DNA from 2 places in the Streptomyces sp. NPDC052299 genome. Region 2 is predicted to be linked to the other one. Evidence: riboswitches for the same ligand, from Rfam matches in the RefSeq annotation. Region 2 holds a riboswitch; the other holds the start of a gene.
The links. A riboswitch is a leader RNA that binds a small molecule or an ion and turns the genes downstream of it on or off. The one in region 2 is predicted to bind glycine.
Positions count from the first base shown of each region.

Region 1: another riboswitch for glycine. It lies ahead of gcvP (aminomethyl-transferring glycine dehydrogenase); the one in region 2 lies ahead of gcvT (glycine cleavage system aminomethyltransferase GcvT).

Region 1 covers NZ_JBFAUP010000032.1:19,534-34,490, reverse strand. Annotated here, with positions in the region: gene AB0L33_RS33450 (MerR family transcriptional regulator) at 1-346, shown strand, start outside; gene AB0L33_RS33445 (DNA polymerase IV) at 440-1,903, shown strand; gene AB0L33_RS33440 (PRC-barrel domain-containing protein) at 1,828-2,196, opposite strand; glycine riboswitch at 2,313-2,410, shown strand; gene gcvP (aminomethyl-transferring glycine dehydrogenase) at 2,604-5,489, shown strand; gene AB0L33_RS33430 (DUF5999 family protein) at 5,560-5,766, opposite strand; gene AB0L33_RS33425 (hypothetical protein) at 6,083-6,679, opposite strand; gene AB0L33_RS33420 (glutamate-cysteine ligase family protein) at 7,159-8,664, shown strand; gene AB0L33_RS33415 (substrate-binding domain-containing protein) at 8,696-10,480, opposite strand; gene AB0L33_RS33410 (type II CAAX endopeptidase family protein) at 10,665-11,444, shown strand; gene AB0L33_RS33405 (PhzF family phenazine biosynthesis protein) at 11,454-12,272, opposite strand; gene AB0L33_RS33400 (HEAT repeat domain-containing protein) at 12,415-13,083, shown strand; gene AB0L33_RS33395 (HEAT repeat domain-containing protein) at 13,090-14,091, shown strand; gene AB0L33_RS33390 (nuclear transport factor 2 family protein) at 14,121-14,546, opposite strand; gene AB0L33_RS33385 (TetR family transcriptional regulator) at 14,631-14,957, shown strand, end outside.
Region 2 covers NZ_JBFAUP010000006.1:372,676-387,632, forward strand. Annotated here, with positions in the region: gene AB0L33_RS13505 (terpene synthase family protein) at 1-746, opposite strand, end outside; gene AB0L33_RS13510 (SGNH/GDSL hydrolase family protein) at 1,295-2,623, opposite strand; gene metG (methionine--tRNA ligase) at 2,818-4,524, opposite strand; gene AB0L33_RS13520 (L-serine ammonia-lyase) at 4,625-6,007, opposite strand; gene glyA (serine hydroxymethyltransferase) at 6,185-7,444, opposite strand; gene gcvH (glycine cleavage system protein GcvH) at 7,464-7,841, opposite strand; gene gcvT (glycine cleavage system aminomethyltransferase GcvT) at 7,943-9,058, opposite strand; glycine riboswitch at 9,203-9,296, opposite strand; gene AB0L33_RS13540 (AAA family ATPase) at 9,481-10,164, shown strand; gene AB0L33_RS13545 (enhanced serine sensitivity protein SseB) at 10,290-11,060, shown strand; gene AB0L33_RS13550 (enhanced serine sensitivity protein SseB C-terminal domain-containing protein) at 11,173-11,940, shown strand; gene AB0L33_RS13555 (ABC transporter permease) at 12,223-13,215, shown strand; gene AB0L33_RS13560 (ABC transporter substrate-binding protein) at 13,260-14,957, shown strand, end outside.

The DNA.
Region 1 (14,957 bases), on a different contig from region 2:
GGACGTCGTCCTGCTGAAGATCGTGAAGCGGTTCCTCGACACCGGCGTGGCGCTCCAGAACATCCGGACCACCGTCCAGCACCTGCGGGCCCGCGGCTTCCAGGACCTGGAGCGGATGACGCTGATGAGCGACGGGGCCACGGTCTACGAGTGCTCCTCGCCCGCCGAGGTGGTCGACCTGCTCCAGGGCGGCCAGGGCGTCTTCGGGATCGCCGTCGGAGTCGTCTGGCGGGACGTGGACGCGGCGCTCTCGCAGCTGCACGGGGAGCGTGTGGACACCGGCGAGACGCTGATCGGGCACAACCCGGCCGACGAGCTCGCGCGGCGCCGCAACCGGGCCGTCTGAGCCGCTGAGACCGCCCCGGCCGCGACGGGATTCCTGGCCGCACGGGCCGTGACGACGCGGCGTTTGTCAGTGCCGTAGGGCAGCATCGGCGGTGTGAGAGCCGCGCCCACCATCCTGCATCTGGACATGGATGCCTTCTACGCCTCCGCGGAGCAGGCGGCGAAGCCCAGCCTGCGCGGCAAACCGGTCGTGGTGGGCGGACTCGGTTGGCGTGGGGTCGTCGCGACCGCCTCGTACGAGGCCCGGCGCTTCGGGGTGCACTCGGCGATGCCGATCGCCCAGGCCAGGCGCCTCGCGCCGAACGCCGCCTATCTGGTTCCGCGGTTCGCGCTGTACCGCTCGGTGAGCGACCAGGTCATGGAACTGCTGGGCCGGCTCTCGCCCCTGGTGGAACCGCTCAGCCTGGACGAGGCGTTCGTGGACCTCGAAGCGGGCGGCACCGCCGACGACGCCGCCTCGGCCCTGGAGATCGGCCGGGAACTGCGCGTGGCCATCCAGGCGGTCACCGGACTGAGCGGATCCGTCGGACTGGCCGGCTCCAAGATGCTCGCCAAGATCGCCTCCGAGGAGGCCAAGCCCGACGGGATGCGCCTGATCGAGCCCGGCACCGAGCGGGCCCATCTCGCGCCCATGCCGGTGCGCACCCTGCCCGGTGTCGGCCCCGCCACGGCGGACCATCTGCGCCGCGCGGGCATGACCACGGTCAACGACCTCGCCGAGGCGGGCGAGGCGGAGCTGGTACGGCTGCTGGGCAAGGCGCACGGCGCCGCGCTGCACCGGATGGCCTTCGGCTTCGACGACCGGCCCGTGGTCGCGGAGCGCGACGCGAAGTCCGTCTCCGTCGAGGACACCTTCGAGGTGGACCTGCACGACCGCGTCCGGGTCCGCACCGAGGTGGAGCGGCTGGCCGACCGGTGCGTCCAGCGGCTGCGGGGTGCGGGGCGCTCCGGGCGCACGGTGGTGCTCAAGGTGCGCCGGTACGACTTCTCCACGCTGACCCGCTCCGAGACGCTGCGCGGCCCCACGGACGACCCGGCGGTGGTCCGGGAGGCCGCCGCCCGGCTCCTGGAGGCCGTGGACACCACGGGCGGGGTGCGGCTGCTGGGCGTCGGCGTCACGGGGCTCGCCGACTACACCCAGGAGGACCTGTTCGCCCAGGCCGCCGGTGAGCGGGCGGCGGCCCTCCCGGACGACGGCGGGGCGCAGGCGAGGGAGGCCGCCGCCCGCGACGGGGAGGCGGACGACGGGCCCGGGCCGGAGGAGGCCGCCGAACAGCTCGCGGCGCGCCGCTGGCCCGCCGGACACGACGTGCACCACGAGGTCCACGGACACGGGTGGGTGCAGGGGAGCGGGGTCGGGCGGGTGACCGTGCGGTTCGAGGAGCCGGGGGCGACGGAGCCGGGCCGGGTGCGTACGTTCCGCGTGGACGACCCCGCGCTGCGGGCCGCCGACCCCTTGCCGCTCGTGCCGGACCCGCCGGACTACTCCTCCTGGCCCGCCAGCCGCCCGAAGTCCCGGTCCGGGGCCGGGGCGCCGGGGGCGGCGTCCAGGCCGTAGTGCCGGTAGAGCTGGAGCTCCTGCTCGGGGGAGAGGTGGCGGCCCACGCCGAAGTCGGGCGCGTCCTTGATCAGCGCGCGGTCGAAGGGGACGCGCAGGGTGTCGTCCACGAACTCGCTGGGCTCCAGGGGGACGAAGGCGTCCCGGCTGAAGAGCCCGGTGCGCACGGCCGCCCATTCCGGGACCCCGGTCGCGTCATCGAGGTACACCTCGTCGACGGTGCCGATCTTGGTGCCCTTGCGGTCGAAGGCCTTGCGGCCGATCAGGCTGCGCGGGTCGATGTCGGTCTGCACGGTCCCTCCCACACTGGTCGCGGCTGGTCCTCAGGGACTACAGAAATGCAGTTCCGTGGTCTTGGCCACTCGAGAATTCTCGTCGTGTACCCCGCTGGTAGGCTGGTCATGGCTGCTGACCCCGTGCGGGAGAGTCGTCCGGAGCCCATCCGGAGGACGCCGAAGGAGCAAATCCTCCCCGGAATCTCTCAGGCCCCCGTACCGCACGGACGAGGTCACTCTGGAAAGCAGGGCGGGTTGCGCGCGGCCGATGGGCCGTACGGAGCCTCTCCCTCACCGACGGTGAAAGCCGGCACCCGCGAGGGGCCGGTGAAGCTCTCAGGTTGAGATGACAGAGGGGGAGGCCGTCAGGGCACCCGGCGCCGCGGTGCCCTTCGCAGGTCGTGACAGACCAGGAGGCCTCCACCATGACCCCCCGTCGCACCCCGCTCACGCAGCTGGAACAGGGCATTCCGTTCGAGCAGCGCCACATCGGCCCCGACGCCGAGGCGCAGGCGAAGATGCTCGCCCAGGTCGGTTACGGCTCGCTGGACGAGCTGACCGCCGCCGCCGTGCCCGACGTGATCAAGAGCGCCGAGGCGCTGGCCCTGCCGGGGGCCCGGACCGAGGCGGAGGTGCTGGCCGAGCTCCGCCGGCTCGCCGACCGCAACCAGGTCCTCGCCCCGATGATCGGGCTCGGCTACTACGGCACGTTCACGCCGCCGGTGATCCTGCGCAACGTCATGGAGAACCCCGCCTGGTACACGGCGTACACGCCGTACCAGCCCGAGATCTCGCAGGGCCGCCTCGAAGCCCTCCTGAACTTCCAGACGATGGTCGCCGAGCTCACCGGCCTGCCCACCTCCGGCGCCTCGCTGCTGGACGAGGGCACGGCCGCGGCCGAGGCCATGGCGCTCGCCCGGCGCGTCGGCAAGGTCAAGAACGGCGTCTTCCTGGTCGACGCCGACACCCTGCCGCAGACCGTCGCCGTCATCGAGACCCGCGCCGAGCCGACCGGCGTCGAGGTCGTCGTCGCCGACCTCACCGACGGCATCCCGGCCGAGGTGGCCGAGCGCGGCGTCTTCGGCGTGCTCCTCCAGTACCCGGGTGCCTCCGGGGCCGTGCGGGACCTCAAGCCCGTGATCGACCGGGCGCACGAGCTGGGCGCGATCGTCACCGTCGCCGCCGACCTGCTGGCCCTCACGCTGCTCACCTCGCCCGGTGAGCTGGGCGCCGACATCGCCGTCGGCACCACGCAGCGCTTCGGCGTCCCGATGGGCTTCGGCGGCCCGCACGCCGGCTACATGGCGGTCCGCGACAAGTTCGCCCGCAGCCTGCCCGGCCGCCTGGTCGGTGTCTCCGTGGACGCCGACGGCAACAAGGCGTACCGCCTGGCCCTCCAGACCCGCGAGCAGCACATCCGCCGCGAGAAGGCCACCAGCAACATCTGCACCGCGCAGGTGCTGCTCGCCGTCATGGCCGGCATGTACGCCGTCTACCACGGCCCCGAGGGGCTGCGCACGATCGCCCGGCGCACCCACCGCTACGCCGCGATCCTCGCCGAGGGCCTGCGCGCCGCCGGGATCGACGTGGTGACCGGCTCCTACTTCGACACGCTCACCGTCCGCGTGCCCGGCAGGGCGGGCGAGGTCGTCGCCGACGCCCGGGAGCACGGTGTCAACCTGCGCCTGGTCGACGCCGACACCGTGTCGCTGGCCTGTGACGAGACGACGACCCGTACGCAGGTCGCCGCCGTCTGGGCCGCCTTCGGTGCCGACGGGGACGTCGAGGCGCTGGACGCCACCACCGAGGACGCGCTGCCGGAGGCGCTGCTGCGCACCGACGCGATCCTCACCCACCCGGTCTTCCACCAGCACCGGTCCGAGACCGCGATGCTGCGCTACCTGCGCAAGCTCGCCGACCGCGACTACGCGCTGGACCGCGGCATGATCCCGCTCGGCTCCTGCACGATGAAGCTGAACGCGACCGCCGAGATGGAGTCCATCACCTGGCCCGAGTTCGGCGCGCTGCACCCGTTCGCGCCCGCCGAGCAGGCGCAGGGCTTCCTGACGCTGATCCGGGAGCTGGAGGAGCGGCTGGCCGAGGTCACCGGTTACGACGCGGTGTCCATCCAGCCGAACGCCGGATCGCAGGGCGAGTTCGCGGGGCTGCTGGCCGTGCGGGCGTACCACCGCGCCAACGGCGACGAGAACCGGACCGTGTGTCTGATCCCGTCCTCCGCGCACGGCACCAACGCCGCGAGTGCCGTGATGGCCGGCATGAAGGTGGTCGTCGTCAAGACCGCCGACGACGGCGAGGTCGACATCGAGGACCTGCGCGCCAAGATCGCGCAGCACCGCGACGAGCTGGCCGTGCTGATGATCACCTACCCGTCGACGCACGGTGTCTTCGAGGAGCACGTCGCCGACATCTGCGCCGAGGTGCACGACGCCGGCGGCCAGGTCTACGTCGACGGCGCCAACCTCAACGCGCTCGTCGGCCTGGCCAAGCCCGGCCGGTTCGGCGGCGACGTCTCGCACCTCAACCTGCACAAGACCTTCTGCATCCCGCACGGCGGCGGCGGCCCGGGCGTCGGCCCGGTCGGTGTGCGCGCGCACCTGGCGCCGTACCTGCCCAACCACCCGCTCCAGCCCGCGGCGGGCCCGGAGACCGGCGTCGGTCCGATCTCAGCGGCCCCGTGGGGCTCCGCGGGCATCCTGCCCATCTCGTGGGCGTACGTACGCCTGATGGGTGGCGAGGGCCTGAAGCGCGCGACGCAGGTCGCCGTACTCGCGGCCAACTACATCGCCAAGCGTCTGGAACCGCACTACCCGATCCTGTACAACGGCCCGGCCGGTCTGGTGGCCCACGAGTGCATCGTGGACCTGCGCCCGATCTCCAAGGCGACCGGTGTGAGCATCGACGACGTCGCCAAGCGGCTCATCGACTACGGCTTCCACTCGCCGACCATGTCGTTCCCGGTCGCCGGGACGCTGATGATCGAGCCGACCGAGAGCGAGGACCTCGCGGAGCTGGACCGCTTCTGCGACACGATGATCGCGATCCGCGCCGAGATCGAGAAGGTCGCGTCGGGGGAGTGGAGCGCGGACGACAACCCGCTCGCCAACGCCCCGCACACCGCCGCGGCGCTCGGCGGGGAGTGGGAGCACGCGTACAGCCGTGAGGTGGCGGTCTTCCCGGCCGGTGTCTCGGCCGCCGACAAGTACTGGCCGCCGGTGCGTCGGATCGACGGGGCGTTCGGTGACCGCAACCTCGTCTGCTCGTGCCCGCCCCTCGACGAGTACGACAACTGACGCGGACATGCGTCGGGGCCGGTGCGGAGACTTCTCCGGGCCGGCCCCTCTTTTTTTCCGTACGGGCCGCTCAGGCGGCCTTGACCACGCGGTTGGCCGCCAGGGGCCTGTGCGGGGCGATGATCTGCCCGTCCGGAAGCAGCTCACCGGTGTCCTCGAAGAGCAGGACGCCGTTGCACAGCAGGCTCCAGCCCTGCTCCGGGTGGTGGGCCACCTGGCGGGCGGCCTCCCGGTCGGCTGAGTCGGCTGTCGGGCAGGGTGGCTGATGCTGGCACATGGAAGGGTTCTTTCGCTGCGTCGAGTTGAGTGACCTGCGGTGTGAAGAGGTGTTCATGACCGCCCCCGTATCGATCGGTCGAATCCCAGTGTTGCCCCACGGGCGACAATCCGCAGGGATTTCGCCGCAGCGCTTCATCTCCTCCCATGACGCGTCACCCGCCCGGACGGTTCAACCCAACTGCACTGTCACTTCGGGTGGTTCGGGGTGGCCGGATGGGACTAGTCCGGATGGGCCGGGGTGCCGTGCGGGCCACCGCGTGCTGTGCCCCGCCGCCGGACGGGGCGACGGGGCACAGCACGCGGTGCGGACGGGGTCAGGCCGGGGCGGGCGAGCCCAGCAGCGGACCGGGGCCGGGCGTGATGCGGGTGGTGATCACCGGCAGCAGGTCGGCGGCCCGGTGCGGCCGGTGGGCGGCGAAGCCGGGTGGCGCCGGGGAGAGCGGCACGAGCACGTCGTCAGGGCCCGGGGCGCCGCAGGAGGCGTCCGCCGTGGGGTCGCCGTGCAGCCACAGGGCCAGCATGTAGAGGTCGGGGATGGACAGCAGCCTCGGTTGGTACGGGCCGCTCATCCCCTCCGCCTGGCGCAGCGCCAGTTCCGTCGAGGCGATGTACGGTCCCTCGAAGAAGTGCGAGAAGGCCCAGCCGTCCGCGGTGAGCATGGTGTCCGCCGCCGCCACCGCCCGCTCCGTGCTGCGGATCTGGAAGCGCCAGGCGGCCAGCCTGGTGGCGGGTGCGAGCTCGCCCGGGGCGACGCCCAGCACATGGACGGGCAGCGGGTGTTCGGGGCTCAGAGGTCCCTGTGCGGACCGCAGGGCGGGCGTGCGGGCCTCGCGGACCGCGGTCGGTGAACCGAGCGCCGCGAGGACGCTGCGCAGCGCGGGCGCGGGGGCCGGGGGAACATGCAGCGGCATAGTGGGTCGCCTCTCACTTCGGAGACACGGTGGTGCGCGGGCGGGTGCGGACGGCGTTGTCGGCGTGCGGGGCCAGAGGAGGCCGGTGACTGAGCCGGTGCGTCAACTCTCTGCCTCGTCCGCGGAGTTTATACGACACGTGTTCACGCGGTGTTTCCACTAGCCGCCACGGCTATTGCCGGCAAGGCGGTATCCGGACTTTATTATGCGGAGATCATGCTGATTCGGCGCGAGCGGCGCAGCCGCCGCCTCGGGTTTTTCCCGCGCTGCGGTCGGCCGAAACCCGTCGGAGCATTACGAGCCCGCCGTACGGGAAACGGCCCGGTGCGTCATGCCGAGTGAATGTGCCCGGGGCCCCGGCGCTCAGATTAGCGTGTGTGCGCCGTCCGTGGGGCGTTACGGATCACCTCCTGCGGGCATTATCGATCGTGATGCGGGCGGCCCGGGCCGCGTGCCGGCCACTTGAGGAGGACACTTCGATGGGGGAGAAGGTCGTCGCGGGCGCCTTTGACCTGTCCGACCGGCAGAAGTACCGGAGGAAGCTGCACCAGTGCGTGGAGGCTCTGTCCGGGCTCCTGGCCGAGCGGCGGTTCGACCGGCCGCGCAACCTCATGGGCATGGAGATCGAACTGAATCTCACGGGCGCCGACGCCATGCCGAAGATGTTGAATGGGCAGGTACTGGAGCGCATCGCGAGTCACGATTTCCAGACGGAACTGGGGATGTTCAATCTTGAGGTGAACATAGTCCCCCACCATCTGTCGGGGCGTGTTCTGGATCAGTTGGCCGAAGAGCTGCGGACCGGCCTCGGATATGCCGACCGGAAGGCCGGGGAAGTCGATGCCGGGATCATGATGATCGGAATCCTTCCGACGCTGGGCCGCGACGACATGGTCCGGTCCAATCTCTCCGACGTCGACCGCTACGCCCTCCTGAACGATCAAATGCTGGCGGCGCGCGGCGAGAGTTTTTCGCTGGATATCGAAGGCGTCGAGCGGCTGGTCGCCACCGCCGGATCGATCACCCCGGAGGCGGCCTGCACCTCGCTGCAACTGCATCTCCAGGTCACTCCGGAACGCTTCGCCGACGTGTGGAACGCGGCGCAGGCCGTCGCCGCCGTCCAGGTCGCCCTGGGGGCCAACTCGCCGTTCCTCTTCGGCCGGGAGGTGTGGCGGGAGTCCCGGCCGCCGCTGTTCGAGCAGGCCACGGACACCCGGCCGCCCGAACTGCGCAACCAGGGCGTGCGGCCCAGGACCTGGTTCGGGGAGAAGTGGATCGCCTCGGTGGAGGAGCTCTTCGAGGAGAACCTGCGGTACTTCCCGCCGCTCCTGCCCATCTGCGACGAGGAGGAGCCGCTGCGGGTGCTCGCCGACGGCGGGGTCCCCCAGCTGAAGGAGCTGGTCCTCCACAACGGCACGGTCTACCGCTGGAACCGGCCGGTGTACGGGATCGCCGACGGCGTCCCGCACCTGCGCGTGGAGAACCGGGTGCTGCCCGCGGGCCCGACCGTCGCCGACGTCATCGCCAACACCGCGCTCTACTACGGCCTGGTGCGGGCGCTGGCGGAGGAGTCGCGTCCGGTGTGGACCCGGATGCCGTTCTCCGCCGCCGCGGAGAACTTCGAGACCGCGTGCCGCCACGGCATCGACGCCGAGCTGCTGTGGCCCAGGCCCGGCCGCTCCGGCGGGCTGACCCGGGTGCCCGTGACCAAGCTGGTGCGCGACGAGCTGCTGCCGCTCGCCGCCGCCGGGCTCGACGGCTGGAACATCGAGCCGACGGACCGGGAGCACTACCTCGGGATCATCGAGGAGCGCTGCAAGCGGCGGACGAACGGTGCGTCCTGGCAGGCGGACACCTATCACCGGGCGCGCGAGGCTGGCCTCGGCCGCGGTGCCGCGCTCGCCGCGATGACCAGGCGCTACGGCGAGCTGATGCAGGGCGGCGACCCCGTGCACACCTGGCCGGTGGGCATCCCGGCACCGTGAGGGAGCGGCCGGTCCGTGCCGCGGACCGGCCCTACTCCCCGGCCGCGCGAGCGCCCTGGCCCGCCGTCATCACCGCCTGGAGGATCACCGCCTGGATCTCGGCCGGGTCGGTCACCTGGTAGCCGCCGCCACCGGTGACCTCGGCGATCTCGTCCAGCTCCTCGCGGTCCGCCTCGGGCCCGACGGCGATGGCCAGCAGCGGGACCGGGCGCGTCGGGTCGGCGATGGACTTCAGCTCGTCCACGAGGGCGGAGCGGGAGATTGACCGCTCGTCCTGGTTCGACCCGTCCGTGAGGATCACCACGGCGTTGAACTTGCCCTTCACGTACGTGCGCTGCGCCTCCTTGTACGCGGCCAGGGCGGTGTCGTAGAGCCCGGTCGCGCCGTCCGGCACCGGGCGCAGCGCGGCGAACGCGGCGGCGAGCTTCTCCCGGTGGGTGCCGCCGCCCTTCGCGGGGTCGCCGAGCCTGGCGGTCGTCACCAGCTGCCGGTAGTCCTTGTCGCCGTCGAGCGTGGTCGCGAACTCCCAGAGCCCGATCTCGTCGTTCGGGGTGAACTGGTTGAGCGCCTGGATCAGCGAAGCCTTGGTGACGTCCATCCGGGACTGGTTGCGGCCCGGCACCACCGCGGCCATGGAGCCGGAGGCGTCGACCACGGTGGTGAGCCGCGCGCTCTGCACGGTGATCGTCCACATGCCGAGCGTCTCCTGAAGCGCCTCGTCCGTCGGGGCGGGCGGCTGCGTGGCGTCGTAGGGCTGCGGCGACCGGCCACCGGCCGCCGCGACCAGCTTCTCGTCCGTCTCGCCGTACGTGCTCCGGAAGCCGTGCTCCCGGAAGGTCCTCACGGAGCTCTTCTCGGAGAGCAGGATCATGAACCGCAGCGCGGCCCGGCTCTCGTCGGTGGACTGGCGGCGCTCGTCCACCATCGTCAGCGGGTAGTTGAGCAGCGGGGTGCCGTCCTCGGGATAGAACAGGTCGAGCCTGCCGCCGGCCGCCGACTCGGCGTTGTGGGCGAAGGCGGCCTGTTCGGAGAGGAGCACCGCCTGGTTGCGGGCCGGGTTGCCCTCCTCGGCGCCGGAGCCGTCCTGCGGCAGGGTCGCCGCGACCTGGGTGTCCCCGTCGGACATCCGCTGGGCGAGCAGCTTCGCGGTGGCCGCGACCCGGGTGTCGCTGTCGCCGCCCTGCTTCCCCGCGGAGGTGCCGATGCTGTTGAGGGCCAGCAGTCCGGTCGCCGAGCGCGCGGGGTCGGCGGAGCCGAGACGTACCCGGTCGGACTCCATGGCGGCGCCCGTCAACTCCGCCCAGGTGTACGTCTTCTTCGGCCAGCCGAGGTGCTCGGCGGCCGCGGGGACCGTGGCCAGCGTGACCGGTGAGGTCGCGACGGAGCCGCCGGGGGTGATGGGGGTGCCGTCGCCGGCGCCCTTGGCCCTGGTCAGCCACAGGTCCGAGTCGGGGAGCCATATCTGGTAGTCGGGGCGGACTCCGCTCGCGAGCGCGTCCGCCACCTTGTACGAGTCACGGGCCACGACGTTCACGTCGACGCAGCGGCCCTCCGAGCGCACCTCGTCCGTACGTGCCCGGTCGGCGATGGCACGTACGGCGGGGGCGATGTCCGGAGAGGCCACCATCGACAGGTGGACGGCGCTCTCCTCGCACGACTTCGAGAACGAGAGCAGGCCGCCCTGCGCCGCGACCGCCGCTCCTCCCGCGACGGTGAGGACGAGCACGGTGGCGATGGCCACGGTCCGGCGGCGGCGCGGTGGGCGGTCCCCGCCTCCGGCCGCCGCGTGGTCATCGGGCAAGCTGTGACGTCCCATGTCGGTGGTGCCCCTCCTTGAGGATGTACAAGGAAAAGGGGGACCACGCCATCGGCAATGGCGCTCGTCCCCCGGCCAGTCGCGCATGATCTTCGTACCTGCATTCGAGACCCTAGCGGGGCGTCGGGGGGCGTGGGACGCGAATGCACAACTGAGGGCAGGTGTACAGGTGGAGACGGGGCGCGTGGCTGATTCTTATCCCCAGGAGGCCGTGTCACAGCGGATTCTCCGGTCCGAGACGGTGCTGGTGCTGGCGCTCTCGCTGGGGGCGAGCGGCGTATCCGCCCTTATCAGCTTTGTCGGATCGCTGACGAAACCAGGGGGTTTGAAGGATCAGGCGGCGACCCTCAACAGCTCGGCCGCCCCGGGCCGTCCTTGGCTGGATCTCGCCTGGCAGCTCTTCGGCATCGCGAGCGCACTGGTGCCCGTCGCGCTCGTCGCGCATCTGCTCCTCCGGGAAGGAACAGGGCTGCGGGTCCTCGGCTTCGACCGCACCCGGCCGGGCCAGGACGTGGCACGGGGCGCGGTCGTCGCGGCGGGCATCGGCAGCGCCGGGCTGGCCTTCTACCTGGTGGCCAGGGCAGCCGGCTTCAACCTCACCGTCGTGCCCGAATCACTGCCCGACGTGTGGTGGAAGTTCCCCGTGCTCATCCTGTCGGCCCTCCAGAACGCCGTGCTCGAGGAGGTGATCGTCGTCGGCTATCTGCTGCGCAGACTCGGGCAGCTGGGCTGGACGCCGATGGCGGCGCTGGTGGCGAGCTCGGTGCTGCGCGGCTCGTACCACCTCTACCAGGGCATCGGCGGGTTCATCGGGAACATGGTGATGGGCGTCGTCTTCGTGCTGCTCTACCGGCGCTGGCAGCGGGTGGGGCCGCTCGTCGCGGCGCACGCGCTCCTGGACATCGGCGCATTCGTCGGTTACGCGCTGCTCGCCGGGAAGGTGGGCTGGCTGCCCACCCCCTGAACCCCACGGTCACGGGCCGACGAGCAGCTCGCCGTCCAGCACCGTGACCGCGCGGCCCGTCAGCAGGGTGCGCGCGCCGCGCAGCGACGTCCGTACGAGGCCCGAGCGCGCCGACGCCTGGAGTCCGGTCAGCTCGTCGCGGCCGAGCCGGGCCGACCAGAACGGGGCCAGGGCGGTGTGCGCGCTGCCGGTCACCGGGTCCTCGTCGATGCCCACGGCCGGGAAGAAGCCGCGCGAGACGTAGTCGTACGCACGCATCGGCTTCGCGGCAGCCGTGGCGATGACGCCGCGCCGGGAGAGGGCGGCCAGCGCCGCGAAGTCCGGGGCCAGTCCCCGTACGGCCGCCTCGTCCTTCAGCTCCACCAGCAGGTCCCCGACCTGCGCACCCGTGTCGTGCACGGACAGCGGCACCGCCCCCAGGGCGTCGGCGAGGCCCTTCGGCGCGGGCTCGGGGGTCAGCGGGGCGGTCGGGAAGTCGAGCGTGAGCGAGCCGTCCGGGTGCGCGGCCGACGTCAGCGTGCCGCACCGGGCGGCGAAGCGGACCGTGCCGGTGGCGGCGCCCGTGGTGTGCAGGACGTGGGCCGTGGCCAGGGTGGCGTGGCCGCACATGTCCACCTCGGTGACCGGGGTGAACCAGCGCAGCGCCCAGTCGGCGTCGCCGCCCGCGGGCAGCGGATGGGCGAACGCGGTCTCGGAGAGGTTGAGCTCGGCGGCGACCCGCTGGAGGAAGGCGTCCTCGGGGAAGCCCTCGGGGCCGAACAGCAGGACCCCCGCGGGGTTGCCGGAGAAGGGGCGGTCGGTGAACGCGTCCACGGTGCGAATCCTCATGCGCCGACCGTAGGCCGCCGTCCCGGCCCGGAACCAAGGCCAATCGCGGACCGGTGGCCCCTTGGGCCCTGTCCGGCGCCGCGCCGGGCTTGACCTTGTCACGGTGTCAACCGCTTCACTCGGCCGCGAGGAGGTGGTCCCGATGACCACGGCGAACGAGGACGCGGCCGTCACACGCGCGCTGCGCGGGCTGGAACACGAAGACGCGTCGGTGAGGCTGCGGACCGCGCTGGCGGTCGGTTCGGCACCGGACCCGCGGCTGGTCGAGCCGCTCGTGGAGCGGTGCGCGGCCGAGCCGGACTTCTCCGTACGGGAGATGCTGACCTGGGCGCTCACCAGGCACCCGCGGGACCTGACCGTGCCCAGGCTCGTCGGCGAGCTCGGCTCGGAGTGCTCGCAGGCCCGCAGCCAGGCCCTGCACACGCTGTCCAAGACCGGGGACCGGCGCGCCTGGCCGGCGCTCACCCGGGCCCTGCTCACCGACCCCGACGACGAGGTGGCACGCGCCGCCTGGCGGACCGCGGTCGCCCTCGTGCCCGAGGACGGTGCGCCCGCGCTCGCCGAGGTGCTGGCCGGGCAGCTCGGGCGCGGGGGCCGCGAGACGCGGCTGAGCCTCAGCCGGGCGCTGATCGCGCTCGGCGCGGCGGCCGCACCGGTGCTCGCCGCCGCCGCCGCGCATCCGGAGCCCCGGGTCCGCGAGCACGCCCTCGCCACGGAGGAGCTGCGGCGCGACCCGGACGCCGGGTTCGATTTCGCGATCGAGGAGGCGAAGCGGAGGGTGGCCCTCGGGGCGTACGGTCAGGAGGGGTGAGACACGGTGTTGATCGGTGAGGTGGCGCGGCGGTCCGGGGTCAGCGCGCGCATGCTCCGGCACTACGAGTCGCTGGGCCTGGTGCGGCCCACGGGGCGCAACGACGTCGGATACCGGGAGTACTCCGGCGAGGACGTCCGGCGCATCTTCCACATCGAGAGCCTGCGGTCCCTCGGCCTCTCGCTGCGCGAGGTGGGGCGCGCCCTGGACGATCCCGGCTTCAGCCCGGCCGGTCTGGTGGACGACCTCGCCCGGCGGACCCGGGAACGGATCGCGAGCGAGACGGAGCTGCTGACCCGGCTGAGCAGGATCGGGGCCGCCGGGCCGGGGGACTGGGAGGACGTCCTGCGCACCGTCGCCCTCCTCCAGGCCCTGGGCTCCGCCAGCCCGGGCACCCGGCAGCGGGCGGCGCTGTCCTCCGCGGGCGACGCGCCCGTGCCGGTGGAGGCCCTGGTCGAGGCGGTGCTCAGCGAGCCGGACCCGAGCGTGGCCGGTGCGCTGCGGTGGGCCCTGGCGCGGGCGGGCGGCGGGCTGCCCCTGCTGGCGGAGGGCCTGGAATCACCCCTCGCGGCGGTGCGCGCCCGGGCGGTCCGGGCGGTCGCCGGGATTCCGGGCGAGGCCGCGAACGCGCTGCTGCGGGACGCCCTCGGTCATCCCGATGCGGCGGTGCACCAGTACGCGGCGCCGGCGCTCGGTGCGCGCGGGGTGGCCGAGGCGGTCCCGACGCTCATCGGCATGGTCGCGGAGGCGGTGCGGGACGTGGACGCGGCCGACGCCCTGGGTGTGCTGGCCGCGGATCCGGAGACGGCCGAGCGGATCGCCTCCGCGCTCGTCGGCCGCCTCGCCGACCCGGCCCTGGACGCGCCCGCCCGCCGCCGCCTCACCCAGGCGCTGGCGGACATCCCGGGCCCGACGGCGACGCGGGCGCTCGGGGAGCTGGCGGAGGACGGGGACCGGGGCGTGGCGGGGACGGCGGTGTATCTGCTGGGGCTGCGCGGGGAGGGGTGAGCCCGGCCGGCGGGTGAGGGCGCCGGGGCTCAGCGCCTCGCTGAGGCGAGGGCCGCGGTGTCCATGTAGTCGCGGACGTGGGTGATCAGGCCGTCGCGGACCCGGAGCACGAGCAGGCCGGGAATGGTGAAGGCGGTGCCCGTGGCCGGCAGCGTCCCCGCCACCACGTGCTCGGCGACGATCACCTCCGGGTCGTCCGTCTCGTACGCGGACACCGTCCTGACCTCGTCGATCCGTACGGGGCTCGCACCCCAGACCGCCCGGTAGCCCGTGCGTACGGCCTCGCGGCCCTCGTAGCACGGCGGAAAGCCGGGAGCGGTGAACGGGAACTCGTGCACCGCGTCGGCCGCGTACAGATCCGCGAGGGCGTCCGCGGCCTTGTCGAGCATGGCCCGGTAATAGGAGGCCAGGGCCTCGCGGGGGGTCCGGGCACGGGTGGTTTCCTGCTGCGGCACGGGACGACTCCATTCGCTCAACGCTTGTTGAGTGTGACCGTAGGGCGACGGGACGGGTTCGGTCAACGGCTGTAGAGTCACGGAGTGACCACGCCCCCGGAGTCCCGAGCCGACCGCCGCCGCGCCACCGAGGCGCGCATCCTCGACTGCGCCCGGGAGGAGTTCGCCGCCAAGGGGTTCGACCGGACGACCATCCGCGCGGTGGCCGCCGCGGCCGGTGTGGACCCGGCCCTGGTCATGCAGTACTTCGGCTCGAAGCGTGAGCTGTTCGGCCGGGCGGTGCAGACGTTCACCGCGCCACCGCCCAAGGACGCGGACGCGGGAGCGTTCGCCGACCGGATGCTGGCCACGCTGGGGCTGAAGCTGGGCGGTCTGCCCGAGGGGACGCTCGCGGTGATGCGGTCCATGCTC
Region 2 (14,957 bases):
ATTCCGGCTTCGTCCACCGCCTCCTGGAGCGTGCAGCCCCGGTCGCGCTGGAGCAGCCGGACGGTGTTGTGCTCGTATCCGAGCACCGCCTCCTTCTCGAACGAGCAGATGTCGTTGCAGAGCCCGGAATGGTCGGCCACCGCGTTTCGAAGCGCGATATAGGCGGGAAGGCTCCGGGCGGATTCCGGGAGGTCGATTCCGGCAGTGATCTCGTGCAGATCCAGGAACGGCTGCATCGCCACGGAATCGCGGCGGTGCTTCACGAAGTCGGCGGTGCTCGGCACATGGCCCGCCGCCCGGTCCACGGCCTCCGCGTAGTACGTCCACAGCCAGGCCGCGGTGTCCCGCCGGAACTGCCGCACCCAGTGCGCCGGACGGTCCACGCAGGTCCGGGCGAGCAGTTCGTCCAGCGCGTGCTCCATGCGACCGACGGGGGCCCGCACCCCGTCCAGGACGTCCACCAGACGCCCGATCGCGCTCTCGCACAGCCGGGGGTCGCGCCCGGCCGGGCCGTCGTCGAACTCGTCGTCCACCAGGAAGGCCCAGAAGAGCCACTGGCAGAACAGGTCCAGGTGCTTCTGCGAGGCCCGGGGGAATATCAGCGAAATCCAGAGTTCCGGGCGGGTCCGGATCATCTTCTTCACGGCCACGGGTGACAGGACGAGTCCACTGGCCTCCGCCCATTCCCAGGCGGCATTCTTCGTCTTCTCAACTCCCGGATGACATCCCGCACTTTCGAACGGCATGTGGAATTCGGGAAGCGCGATCTTGCTCATGGTGCACCTCGTCGTGACGATAAGAACAGGGCAGGGGGGTGCGCGAGACGGATACGCGCACGCGGAACGCGCGACGACGAATGGCGGACCACCGAGCGGCCGGGCGGCAGCGGCCCGCGCCGGAACGGCGGGAGCGCGCTGGGATCGGAGGCGTGCCGCGACGGAGCCCGCCGCACCGGCGATCCGGTGCGGGTGCGGCGGGCGGTCACCATCGGGCCCCCCGCCGCCCCTCCGGCCGGCCGTACGCGGTCCGTACGGCCGGATCACGCCGTGGGCGTGCCGGGCAAGGGGCGGCTGGCATGGCTGTCCTCTTTCCTCCGCGCGCACCGGGCGGCCGGAGCCCGGCCCGGGGCAGCGCACCGCCTGACGTGCGCGGCGGTCGCGTCACCACTCGTCACGTCCAGTGAACTCCCCGCGGGCGACGGAGGGAAGGAGCAGGTGACCGAAAATGTGTGATCGACATGAACTCCTGCGCGGTTGTGAGCAGTTGGCGTACTCCTGGGGTGTTCCCGGGCGGGTCAGTTGTAGCCGAAGCCCGCCGGGAGCGGCGACGGCTCGAAGAGGCGGGCCGGAACGGCCTCGGCGAGCGCCCGGTAGCCGGCCGGGTTCAGGTGCAGGTGGTCGCCGACCTCCAGGGAGGCGCGGAGCGCCGTGGGCCGGTGCGGATCGCGGACCGCCCGGTCGAAGTCCAGCACCGCGTCGAACCGGCCACTGGTGCGTATCCAGGTGTTGACCCTCTGCCGCGCCTCCTCGCGGTACCCGTCCGGATCGTCGTAGCCCGTGTTGCCGCCGAAGGGCGTCAGCGTCGCCCCGTACACCCGGATGCCCTGGGCGTGGGCGCGGGTGATGATCTGGTCGTACGCGGTGATGACGGCCTCGGCCGTGCGCTTCTGGGCCGCCGGGGTGGCGTCCGCCGTGCCGATGTCGTTGACGCCCTCGAAGACGATCAGCCGGTCCGTCCCGCTCTGCGCCAGGACGTCGCGGTCGAGCCGGGCCAGCCCGTTGGGGCCCAGCCCGTCGGCGAGCAGCCGGTTCCCGCCGGCCGCCTGGTTGACCACGGAAGTGCGGTCCGTCAGCCGCCGCTGGAGCGCGTCCGGCCAGCGGTCGTTGCCGTTGGTCGTGGAGCCCCGGCCGTCCGTCAGGGAGTCCCCGAGCACGGCAGTCGCCGACGTGGTGGACCGGGCCCAGACCTCGACGCCGCTGAGCAGGTACCAGTGGTCGGTGGTCGTCGCGCCGGGCAGGTCCGTGTCCCGTACGTGGTCGCCCCGCAGCAGGTACGAGGTCGTGCGGGAGCCCGGGTGCGAGGTGAGCGCGGTGGACGCCTGCCCGGTCGCCAGGTAGACCGTCGCCGTGAGGTTGGACCCGGGGGCGACCCGGAAGTCCAGCGGGTCGGAGACGGCCTGCGCCCCGGCCGGTACGTCGATGGACGGCGAGCCCCGGAAGGTCACCTTGTGAGAGGTCCCCGGGCGGATCGCCCCGGTCCCCGCCTTCCCGTCCAGCGGGAGGGCCACGGAGACCTCGGTGATCGGCAGCACCGCGCCGCCGAACGCGTTGGAGAACCGCAGCCGGATGTGGTCGCCGCCCGCCGAGACGTGGACGGTCTGCCGCAGCGTCGTGTCCGTGAGTACGGAGTCGTCGCCGGTGAAGGGGCCCGGGGGCATGTTCGACGGCTCGGTCAGCTGGGGCATCGACGTCCAGGTGCTGACCCAGTGCGCGCCGTGCTCCCGGGGGCCGGGTGCATCGCCCGAGTGCGCGTCACCGGCGCCGAGGGCCGGGGAGACGGCGGCGAGGGTGGCGCAGAGCGCCCCCGCGGTGATCAGGCTGAGGAGCGACGTTCTTCGGTTCATGGCGGTGTTCCCTCTGCGTGGTGGGTTCTCCATGCACACGTGCGTGCCCCGGCCGGGCACGCGGCAGATTAGCGTCACCGGAACTTTCGGTCAATGGTTCGAAATATTTCGACGTCCGAGCGCGCGGGGTCCCGGAACGCGAAGTCGCCCGGCCGGAAGGACCCGGCCGGGCGACGACGTACGACGGTGCGGGACTACTGGGCGCCGAAGCGCGAGCGCCACGCCTCCAGGTCCTCGTCGGTGATCTTGGCGAAGAGCACCGGCGGCACCGTGAAGGCGGTCCCGGCCGGCACGGACGCCAGGGCGCGGGCCTCCTCGGCGCTCACCCAGGTCGCCGTGTCGTCCGCCAGGGCGAACGCCTCGCGCATGGCCCGCGCGGAGGACGGGATGAACGGCTCCGAGACGACCGCGTACAGGTGGATCAGGTTCATCGCGGTGCGCAGCGTGAGCGCGGCGCCCTCCTGGTCGGTCTTGATCTCCAGCCAGGGGGCCTTCTCCTCCAGGTAGGAGTTGCCCGCGCTCCACAGCGCGCGCAGCGCCTGGGCCGCCTTCCGGAACTGGAGCGCCTCCATGTGGCCCTCGTACTCGGCGAGCAGCCGCGCGATCTCCTCGCCCAGCTTCCGCTCGGCCTCCCCGGCCTCCTTGCCCGCCGGGACCTCGTCGCCGAACCGCTTGCGCGAGAAGGACAGCACCCGGTTCACGAAGTTCCCGAGGGTGTCGGCCAGGTCCTTGTTGACCGAGGTGGCGAACAGCTCCCAGGTGAACGACGTGTCGTCCGACTCGGGGGCCTGCGCCATCAGGAAGTAGCGCCAGTAGTCCGCGGGCAGCAGTTCGAGGGCCGTGTCCGAGAAGATGCCGCGCTGCTGCGACGTCGAGAACTTGCCGCCGTAGTAGTTCAGCCAGTTGAACGCCTTGACGTGGTCGACCCGCTTGACCGGCTCCCGGGTGCCGATCTGCATCGCCGGGAACATCACCGTGTGGAACGGGACGTTGTCCTTGGCCATGAACTGCGTGTACCGGACGTCGGACGCGTCGTACCACCAGGACTTCCAGTCCCGGGTCTCCGGCTCCAGGTCCGCCCACTCCTTCGTCGCCCCGAGATACTCGATGGGGGCGTCGAACCAGACGTAGAAGACCTTGCCCTCGGCCGCCAGCTCCGGCCAGGTGTCCGCCGGGACGGGCACGCCCCACTCCAGGTCACGGGTGATCGACCGGTCGTGCAGGCCCTCGGTGAGCCACTTGCGGGCGATCGAGGACGCCAGGTGCGGCCACTCGTCGCTCGTCTTGTCGATCCACGCCTCGACCTCGCCGGACAGCTTCGACTGGAGGAGGAAGAGGTGCTTGGTCTCCCGGACCTCCAGCTCGCTGCTGCCGCTGATCGCGGAGCGCGGCTCGATCAGGTCCGTCGGGTCCAGCACGCGGGTGCAGTTCTCGCACTGGTCGCCGCGCGCCTTGTCGTAACCGCAGTGCGGGCACGTACCGACGATGTAGCGGTCCGGCAGGAAGCGGTCGTCGGCGATCGAGAAGACCTGGCGGATCGCCCGCTCCTCGATGAAGCCGTTCTCGTGCAGCTTCCGGGCGAAGTGCTGGGTGATCTCGCGGTTCTCGGCGGAGGAGCTGCGCCCGAAGTAGTCGAACGCGAGCCCGAACCCGTCGTAGACCGCCTTCTGCGCGTCGTGCTGCTGCGCGCAGAACTCGGCCACCGGCAGCCCGGCCGCCTTCGCGGCCAGCTCCGCCGGGGTGCCGTGCTCGTCGGTGGCGCAGATGTACAGCGCCTCCTCGCCCCGCTGGCGCAGATACCGCGTGTAGACGTCCGCCGGGAGCATCGACCCGACCAGGTTCCCCAGGTGCTTGATCCCGTTGATGTAGGGAAGCGCGCTGGTGATCAGGTGTCGAGTCATCGTCGGATGCTCCCAGTTTCTAAGGTGCCGGTGCCTCTGTCGCAGGCCGTTTGCATCTTATCGAATGGGGGAGAGCCCCCTTTACCGGATTTCCGGCGCCTCAGCACTCGATGATGTTGACCGCGAGCCCGCCCCGGGCCGTCTCCTTGTACTTGACGGACATGTCCGCGCCGGTCTCCTTCATCGTCTTGATGACCTTGTCGAGGGAGACCTTGTGGCTGCCGTCGCCGCGCAGGGCCATCTTGGCCGCCGTGACCGCCTTCACCGCGGCCATGCCGTTGCGCTCGATGCAGGGGATCTGGACGAGGCCGCCGACCGGGTCGCAGGTGAGGCCCAGGTTGTGCTCCATGCCGATCTCGGCGGCGTTCTCCACCTGCTCGGGGGTGCCGCCCAGGACCTCGGCGAGGGCGCCGGCGGCCATGGAGCAGGCGGAGCCGACCTCGCCCTGGCAGCCGACCTCGGCGCCGGAGATGGAGGCGTTCTCCTTGAACAGCATGCCGATCGCGCCCGCCGCCAGCAGGAAGCGGACGATGCCGTCCTCCTTCTCGGCCTCCGTGCAGCCGCCCGCGGCGAAGTTCATCCAGTAGTGCAGGACGGCCGGGATGATGCCGGCCGCGCCGTTCGTCGGGGCGGTGACCACCCGGCCGCCCGCCGCGTTCTCCTCGTTGACCGCCATCGCGTAGAGGGTGATCCACTCCATGGCGTGCGTCTGGGGGTCGCCCTCCGCGCGCAGCTGGCGGGCGGTCTTCGCGGCGCGGCGGTGCACCCTGAGACCGCCGGGCAGGACGCCCTCGCGGGACATCCCGCGCGTCACGCACGCCTGCATGGCCCGCCAGATGCCGAGGAGCCCGGAGCGGATCTCCTCCTCGGTGCGCCAGGCGCGCTCGTTCTCCAGCATCAGCGAGGAGATCGAAAGACCGGTCTCGCGGGCCAGGCGCAGCAGCTCGTCGCCGGTGCGGAAGGGGTGCTTCAGGACCGTGTCGTCGAGCACGATCCGGTCCTCGCCCACGGCGTCCTCGTCCACGACGAAGCCACCGCCGACCGAGTAGTAGGTCTTCTCCAGGAGCAGGGCGCCGTCGGTGTCGTACGCGAAGACGGTCATGCCGTTGGCGTGGTACGGGAGCGCCTTGCGGCGGTGCAGGACGAGCTGCTCGTCCGCGTCGAAGGGGATCTCGTGCATGCCGAGCAGGTTGATCCGGCCACCGGTGCGGATCGCCTCGACCCGCTCGTCGGCCGTCTCGACGTCCACGGTGCGCGGGGACTCGCCCTCCAGGCCGAGCAGGACCGCCTTGGGGGTGCCGTGGCCGTGGCCGGTGGCGCCGAGGGAGCCGTACAGCTCGGCCCTGATCGAGGCGGTGTGGGCGAGCAGGCCCTCGTTCTTCAGGCGGCGCGCGAACATGCGGGCGGCGCGCATGGGGCCGACCGTATGGGAGCTGGACGGGCCGATGCCGATCGAGAACAGGTCGAAGACCGAGATGGCCACGGGGTGACTCCTAAGGGTTGGTAGACGCCGTTGTCTGCCGGGTGGTGCGGTACGGGCGCGGGCGGCCCGGAGTGCAAGAGACAAAGCGGGGGACAGCGCGGGGACAAGGGACGGGGCACCGCGCCCACTGTTCAGTGTGCGGGTGCCCCTCCCAAAGGCGCGAATGCGCCGGGTCGGCTACTTCAGGCCGGGGTACAGCGGGAACTTCTCGGCGAGCGCGGCGACCCGGGCCTTCAGGCCGTCCGCGTCGTAGGACGGCTTGAGGGCCGAGGCGATGATCTCGGCGACCTCGGTGAAGTCCTCGGCGCCGAAGCCGCGGGTGGCCAGGGCCGGGGTGCCGATCCGCAGGCCGGAGGTGACCATCGGCGGCCGCGGGTCGTTGGGGATGGCGTTCCGGTTGACCGTGATGCCGATCTCGTGGAGCCGGTCCTCGGCCTGCTGGCCGTCCAGCTCGGAGTTGCGCAGGTCCACCAGGACCAGGTGCACGTCGGTGCCGCCGGACAGGACGGAGACGCCCACCTCGGTGACGTCGGGCTGGACCAGGCGCTCGGCCAGGATGCGGGCGCCCTCCAGGGTGCGCTGCTGGCGCTCCTTGAACTCCTCGCCCGCCGCGACCTTGAACGAGACCGCCTTGGCCGCGATCACGTGCTCCAGCGGGCCGCCCTGCTGGCCCGGGAAGACCGCCGAGTTGATCTTCTTGGCGAGCTCCTGGGTGGAGAGGATCACACCGCCGCGCGGACCGCCGAGGGTCTTGTGCGTGGTGGTGGTGACGACGTGGGCGTGCGGCACCGGGTTCGGGTGCAGGCCCGCGGCGACCAGACCGGCGAAGTGCGCCATGTCGACCATCAGGTACGCGCCGACCTCGTCCGCGATGCGGCGGAAGGCGGCGAAGTCCAGCTGGCGCGGGTAGGCGGACCAGCCGGCGACGATCAGCTGCGGCTTGGACTCCTTGGCCAGGCGCTCGACCTCGGCCATGTCCACGACACCGGTGTCGTCCACGTGGTACGGGACCACGTTGTAGAGCTTGCCGGAGAAGTTGATCTTCATGCCGTGGGTCAGGTGACCGCCGTGCGCCAGGTTCAGGCCCATGATCGTGTCGCCCGGCTTCAGCAGCGCGAACATCGCGGCGGCGTTCGCCTGCGCACCGGAGTGCGGCTGGACGTTCGCGGCCTCGGCGCCGAAGAGCGCCTTGATCCGGTCGATCGCGATCTGCTCGACCACGTCGACGTGCTCGCAGCCGCCGTAGTAGCGGCGGCCGGGGTAGCCCTCGGCGTACTTGTTGGTCAGGACGGAGCCCTGTGCCTCCATGACCGCGACCGGAGCGAAGTTCTCCGAGGCGATCATTTCGAGCGTGGACTGCTGGCGCAGGAGCTCGGCGTCGACGGCGGCGGCGACGTCCGGGTCCAGCTCGTGGAGGGAGGAGTTGAGAAGCGACATCAGGTGGTCCCTTGGGGTCTCAGTTGCCGGAGAACTCGGTGTACTCGTCGGCGGAGAGCAGGTCCTTCGGCTCCTCCGCGACGCGTACCTTGAACAGCCAGCCGCCTTCGAACGGAGCGGAGTTGACCAGCGACGGATCGTCCACGACGTCCTGGTTGAACTCCGTGATCACACCGGTCACCGGGGAGTACAGGTCGCTGACCGACTTGGTCGACTCCAGCTCACCGCAGGTCTCGCCCGCGGTCACCTCGTCGCCGACCGCGGGAAGCTGCGCGTAGACGACGTCACCGAGCGCGTTGGCCGCGTGCTCGGTGATGCCGACCGCGGCCACACCGTCCTCGGCGGGCGACAGCCACTCGTGCTCCTTGCTGTACCGCAGCTGCTGGGGGTTGCTCATGGTCTGAATTCTCCTGTACGCGGGGAGTGCGGATGAACGATGGTCTTACGGTGTGAGACGGGACCGCGTCACGTACGCGGCACCGGCCGGGTCCTACGGTTCTACTTCTTGCGCTTGTAGAAGGGGAGCGCCACGACCTCGTACGGCTCGTGGCTGCCTCGGATCTCCACCGCGACTCCGGCGGTGCCCGGCTCGGCGTGCGCCGCGTCGACGTACGCCATGGCGATCGGCTTGCCCAGCGTGGGGGAGGGGGCGCCGGAGGTGACCTCGCCGATGACCTCGCCGCCGGCGACGACCGGGAATCCGGCGCGCGGCACCCGGCGGCCCTCGGCGACCAGGCCGACGAGCTTGCGGGGCGGGGCGGTCTCGGCGCGCTCCGCGGCGGCCTCCAGCGCCTTGCGGCCGACGAAGTCGCCGTCCTTCTCGAACTTCACGACCCGGCCGAGCCCGGCGTCGAACGGGGTCAGCGAGGTCGTCAGCTCGTGCCCGTACAGCGGCATGCCCGCCTCCAGGCGCAGCGTGTCACGGCAGGACAGGCCGCACGGGATCAGGCCGTGCGCGGCGCCCGCCTCGGTGAGCGCCTTCCACAGCTGCTCGGCGTGGCCGGGCGCGACGAACAGCTCGAAGCCGTCCTCGCCGGTGTAGCCGGTACGGGCGATCAGCGCGGGGACCCCGGCGACGGTGCCGGGCAGACCGGCGTAGTACTTCAGGCCGTCCAGGTCGGCGTCGGTCACCGCCGCGAGGATCGCCGGGGACGCGGGGCCCTGCACGGCGAGCAGCGCGTACGCGTCGCGGTCGTCGCGGACCTCGGCGTCGAAGCCGGCGGCGCGCGCGGTCAGCGTGTCCAGGACCAGCTGGGCGTTGCCGGCGTTGGCGACGACCATGTACTCCGTGTCCTGGAGGCGGTAGACGATCAGGTCGTCCAGGATGCCGCCGTCCTCGGCGCAGATCATCGTGTAGCGGGCCCGGCCGGTCGAGACCGTGCCGATGTTGCCGACCAGCGCGTAGTTCAGCAGGTCCACGGCCTGCGGGCCGGTGACCGTGATCTCGCCCATGTGGGACAGGTCGAAGAGGCCGGCCTTCGTGCGGACGGCGTTGTGCTCGTCGCGCTCGCTGGCGTAACGCAGCGGCATGTCCCAGCCCGCGAAGTCGGTCATCGTGGCGCCCAGCGAACGATGCAGGGCATCGAGGGCAGTGTGGCGGGGGGTGCTGCTCATGAAACGGACTCCCAGGGCATGACGACGGCGAGGACGATCCCTCCCCATCTGTCATCGGAACCTGAGAGGTTCGCCGAGAGACCCCGCGGGGGTCCGGCTTGCACCTTGGGTGGAGCCGCAGGGCGGCTCGCTTTTCAGATCTGCCTCATCCACGCGGTACGGGGCCTGAGAGATTCAAGGGAGGATCTTGCTCCTTCGGCGCCCGGCACGGTGACCGGGACTCTCCCGCGCGGATTCAAGCGGCCTGTATGCAGTTGGCGGGGTCATCATCGCACGCATTCCGGGGGAGCGGGGCCCCGGCACCGGTGGGGCCCGTCACGCTTCCGCGGCGGGTCGGACGGTTGTGCCGCATTACCTTTTCTTTACACTTCCGGGGTAGGTACCGATCCTGCACGCGTCGGCCGTACGGCCAGGGGGAGGCGATGACGTTGCGCTACGCGACGACCGCGGGAACCACGAGCACCGCGCTGCCCGCGCAGTCCGGCTCACCGCCCCGGCGGGCGGTGGGCACGCACCCGCCCGTCGTCCGCGACCTGCGCGGCCGGGCCGGGCGCGGTCCGCGCGCCCTGTGCTTCGCCGCCGGGGACGTCGTGGTCGTCTCCGGGCTTCCCGGCAGCGGCAAGTCCACGCTGATCTCCCGCACCGCCCCGGCGTACGCGGTCGACTCCCAGGACACCCGGGACCGCTGGGCCCGCCGGATGCCCCGCTTACTCCCGTACGTCCTCTACCGCCCGCTCGTCCGCCTCTCCCACTACCGGGGCCTGCGGCGGGTGCTGCGCTCCGGCGCCTTCGTCGTCGTGCACGACTGCGGGACGCAGAGCTGGGTCCGCGCCCTGCTCGCCCGCCATGCCCGGCGCCGGGGCGGCGTGCTGCGTCTGGTCCTGCTCGACGTCTCCGCCCGGACCGCGCGCGAGGGCCAGCGCGAGCGCGGCCGGGGCGTCTCCGCGTACGCCTTCGCCCGGCACCGCAGGGCCGTGGGGCGGCTGCTGCGCGACACCGAGGCGGGGCTGCTGCCGCGGGGCTGCGGCTCGGCGGTGCTGCTGGACCGCGAGGCGGCCGGGGCGCTCACGCGCATCACGTTCGCAGACGCACAGACCGACGGCTGAAAACGGACCGTCCAACGGCCGGACAGTAGCCGGGCACCAGCGGTTTCCGGACAGCCCCGGGGAGCGACGGACGTCCGGGGAGGCCGTACCCTCTTGCTGCACGGCAACGGGGCGAGAGGGAAGCAGTGGACATTCCGGCACAGGCCGGGAGCCTGCCGCAGGGCGGCTGGCCGGCCAATGAACTCGAAGAGGTGCTGGGCGCCTCGCTCGGCACCCCGGAGGCGGGCGGCCGCCTGCTGGAGGTGCTCGGCCGCAGCCACGTCTGGGTGCCCTTGCCCAACGGCGGCGGACCCGGCGCCCGGGACCTCGACCTGCCCGCGATGGAGATCGACGGCGCCGCGTACGTCCCCGTCTACAGCTCCGAGCACCAGTTCCTCACCTGCGTCGGCGACCGGATGTCCTTCACCATCGCCCCCGCCGTCGAGTTCGCCCGCGGGCTGCCCCCGCAGCTCGGCATCGCCGTCAACCCCGGCGGCGCCGTCGGCCTGCCGCTGCCCCCGCCCGCCGTCGCCGAGCTGTGCCGGGCCGGGCGCACCCCGCTCGACGGCCCGGCGACCGGGGGCCGGGTCCGGCTGTACGAGCCGGACTGGAAGGAGGAGCCCGTCGACTTCCTGGCCGCCGCAGCCGGCGAGTTCCAGGAGAGCGGCGTCGTCAGCACCGCCCGCCGGGTCCTGGCCAGCATCGAGGGCGACGACCCCGTGCTCTTCGTCGGCGTCGAGTTCGCCACCTGGGACGGCGCCGGACAGAGCGCCCCGATGGAGGCCCTGGGCCGGGCACTGGGCCGCGTCGCGGTGCCGTGGCCGGTCAACCTCGTCCTCCTCGACGTGGCGCAGGACCCGGTCGCCGACTGGATGCGCGAGCGGGTGCGGCCCTTCTACACGCGCGCCCCGCAGTGACGGGACGGCCGCGGCGTCAAGCCGGTGACAGCGCGGCCGCATAAGCTGGTTTGATGGCTGAAGGCCGATGCCCGGTGGCCGAAGCAGAGGATCTACGAGGGGCGGGACCAGGGTGAGTGCGTCAGGCACCGCGGCGGCCGGTCAGGTCGAGCACATGCTGCGACAGGTCGCGCCCGGGCGCTACGACGCGTACGAGGCGCTGCTCCGGGCCCTGGCATCCGGCCGGGTCTGGATGCTCCTGTGGCACGGCCGCCCCGGCGCCCCCGACGCCCAGTACGGGAACATGGAGGTCGACGGCCTCGGCTACGCCCCGTGCGTCACGTCCCCCCAGGAGCTCACGGCCAGCGGCTGGAGCCGGGACCACGAGGTCGTCGCCGGACTGGACATCGCGCGCTCCCTCTACCCCGACCGCTGGGGCGTCTGGCTCAATCCGCACGCCCCGGGCGGCGGTGTCGGCGTCCCGTGGCTGGACCTGCGCCGCATCGCGACCGGCCTCGACCGGATGCCCGCCGGGCCGCTGCGCATCAGCGAACCCGCCGTCGACATCCCGCAGTTCTACGCCCAGCTCACGCAGAACGCCCACCACACCCCCGCGATCCGCTCGCTGCGCCGCGCCTGGGTGCAGCCCGCGCTCGGCGTCCCGTACCTCGCCGTCGGCCTCGATCTGTACGACACGAGCCGGCCGTCCGTCGACGCGGTGCGCGCGATGATGCGGCAGTCGGTCGGCGCCGTCCCCGAGGGCCTGCCCGTCTCCACGGTCGCGATGTCCGACGAGTACGACCCGGTCGCGATGTGGCTGCGCGTCAACTCCCGTCCCTTCTACGACCGCGAGGCGCACGCCGCGCCCGGTTACGGCTACCCCCAGGCGCCCGCGTACTGATTCCGCGTCAGACCCCGGCTAATCGGGGGCATTGGGGCACTTCGGCGTTCGTGCGCGAAGTGTTCGTTATCGCTGATTTGCGACCGACAGGCCCGATTGCCGATCCCGGCTGTTCGGATACCGGAAGCATTCAGACGTCATCACGTTTGAGCAAACATTCCCCGTCAGGTCTGGCGGGTGTGCGCGAAGTGGCTGAAGACTCCCACGCAACTAGCTACGTACGAGCCGCTACCGCGGCGGTCACGGGCCGGCCACCGCCGGCCGAGAGGGGTCTCCAGCGCGATGACGGCACCTATCGAGACCACCAGGGCGGATGCGCGGCCCGAAGCGGTGCTGGAAGGCGCGGGCCGCAAGGAGATCGAGGGCCGTTCGCTCGGCCGCATCGCCTGGACCCGGTTCAAACGGGACAAGGCCGCCATGGCCGGTGGCATCGTTGTCGTCCTGCTGATCCTGACCGCGGTGCTCTCCAAGCCGCTCCAGTCGCTGCTGGGGCTCGACCCCAACGCGTTCAACCAGAGCCTGGTCGACCCCGTCATGCTGGCGCCCAAGGGAAGCTTCGGCGGGATGAGCTGGGACCACCCGTTCGGCGTCGAGCCGCAGACCGGCCGCGACATCTTCGCGCGCATCCTCGAAGGCTCCTGGGTCTCGCTCGTCGTCGCCGTCGGCTCCACCCTGCTCTCCGTCGCCATCGGCGTCGTCATGGGTGTCGTGGCCGGGTTCTACGGCGGCTGGGTGGACAGCCTCATCAGCCGGCTGATGGACACCTTCCTCGCCTTCCCGCTGCTGCTCTTCGCGATCTCCATCTCCGCCTCCCTCCAGGGCAACGCCTTCGGGATGGAAGGGCTCACGCTGCGGATCGCGGTCCTGATCTTCGTGATCGGCTTCTTCAGCTGGCCGTACATCGGCCGCATCGTGCGCGCGCAGACGCTGTCGCTCCGCGAGCGCGAGTTCGTGGAGGCCGCCAGGTCGCTGGGCGCCCGCGGTCCGTTCATCCTCTTCCGCGAGCTGCTGCCCAACCTCGTCGCGCCGATCCTCGTGTACGCGACGCTGCTGATCCCCACGAACATCCTCTTCGAGGCGGCCCTGTCCTTCCTGGGCGTCGGCATCGCCCCGCCGCAGGCGTCCTGGGGCGGCATGCTCACGCAGGCGGTCGACCTCTACGAGGTGGACCCGATGTTCATGGTCATTCCCGGCATGGCGATCTTCATCACCGTGCTGGCCTTCAACCTGCTGGGGGACGGGCTGCGTGACGCACTCGACCCTCGTGGCAAGTAAACGCGGCAGTGCCGCACAGGACTAGCGAGGGGGCTTTCCTCAGCATGCAGAACAGAAAGACAGCGGCGCTCATAGCCGTCGCGATCGCGGTGTCGCTGGGCGCCACGGCGTGCAGCAAGGACTCGGACGGCGGCAGCGGCAAGGGCGGCGGCGGCAGCAGCGCCAAGGCCGACGCCGGTCTGACGAGCATCGTCAACGCCAGCGACAAGAAGGGCGGGACGGTCACCTACGAGCACACCAGTGGCCCGGACTCCCTCGACCCCGGCAACACGTACTACGGCTGGGTGCAGAACTTCTCCCGCCTGTACGCCCGTTCGCTGGTGACCTTCAAGCCGGCCGCCGGCAAGGACAGCCTCACGGTCGTCCCCGACCTCGCCACCGGCCTCGGCAAGGCGAGCGCGGACGCCAAGACCTGGACGTACACGATCCGCAAGGGCGTGAAGTTCGAGGACGGCTCCGAGATCACCTCGCAGGACGTCAAGTACGCCGTCGAGCGCTCCAACTTCGCGCCGGAGGCCCTGTCCAACGGCCCGACGTACTTCAAGGCGTACCTCGACGGCGGCGACAAGTACAAGGGTCCGTACAAGGACAAGTCCGCCGAGGGTCTGAAGTCCATCGAGACCCCGGACAAGTACACGATCGTCTTCCACCTCAAGAAGCCGTTCGCGGACATGGACTACCTGGCCGCGTTCTCGCAGACCGCGCCGATCCAGCAGAAGGCCGACACGGGCGCCAGCTACGTCCAGAAGATGGTCTCTTCGGGTCCGTACAAGTTCTCGGCGTACGACGAGAGCAAGGGCGCGACCCTGGTCCGCAACCCGGAGTGGGACCCGAAGACGGACCCGATCCGCAAGGCGCTGCCGGACCGGATCGAGCTGAAGTTCAACGTCAACCCCACCACCGTTGACGAGCACCTGCTCAACAATGAGACCACCGCGGACATCGCGGGCACCGGTCTGCAGTCCAAGACCCAGCCCAAGGTCCTGGCCAAGGCGTCGGAGAAGGCGAAGACGGACAACCCGTACGCCGGCGCCCTGCAGTACCTCGCGCTGAACGTCAACGTGAAGCCGTTCGACAACGTCGAGTGCCGCAAGGCCGTCCAGTACGCCGTCGACAAGCAGAGCATGGTCGACTCGATCGGCGGCTCGGTCAAGGGCGACCCGGCGAGCACGGTCATCCCCCCGACCGTCGCCGGCTACAAGAAGTTCGACCTGTACCCGACCGAGGGCAGCAAGGGCGACGCGGCCAAGGCCAAGGAGCACCTGGCCAAGTGCGGTCACCCGGACGGCTTCAAGACCACGCTGACGGCGCGCTCCGACCGTCCTGACGAGGTCACCGCCGCCACGCAGCTCCAGAACAGCCTGAAGGCGATCGGGATCACCGCCGAGATCAAGCAGTTCCCGGCGGACAAGTACTTCACCGACTTCGCGGGCGTTCCGGCCTGGGTCCACAAGAACAACGCGGGCATGATGATGATGGCCTGGGGCGCCGACTGGCCGACCGGCTTCGGCTTCCTCGACCAGATCGTCAACGGCTCGGCCATCAAGCCCTCCGGCGGCACCAACCTGATGGAGCTCAACGACAAGGGGATCAACGACCTCCTCGTCAAGGGCATCGGCACGGTCGACACCACGCAGCGCAACGCCACGTGGGGCGAGGTCGACCAGAAGGTCATGGAGAACGCCTCGGTCGTTCCCCTCTTCTACCGCAAGAACCTGCTCTACCGCCCGGACTCCGCGGCG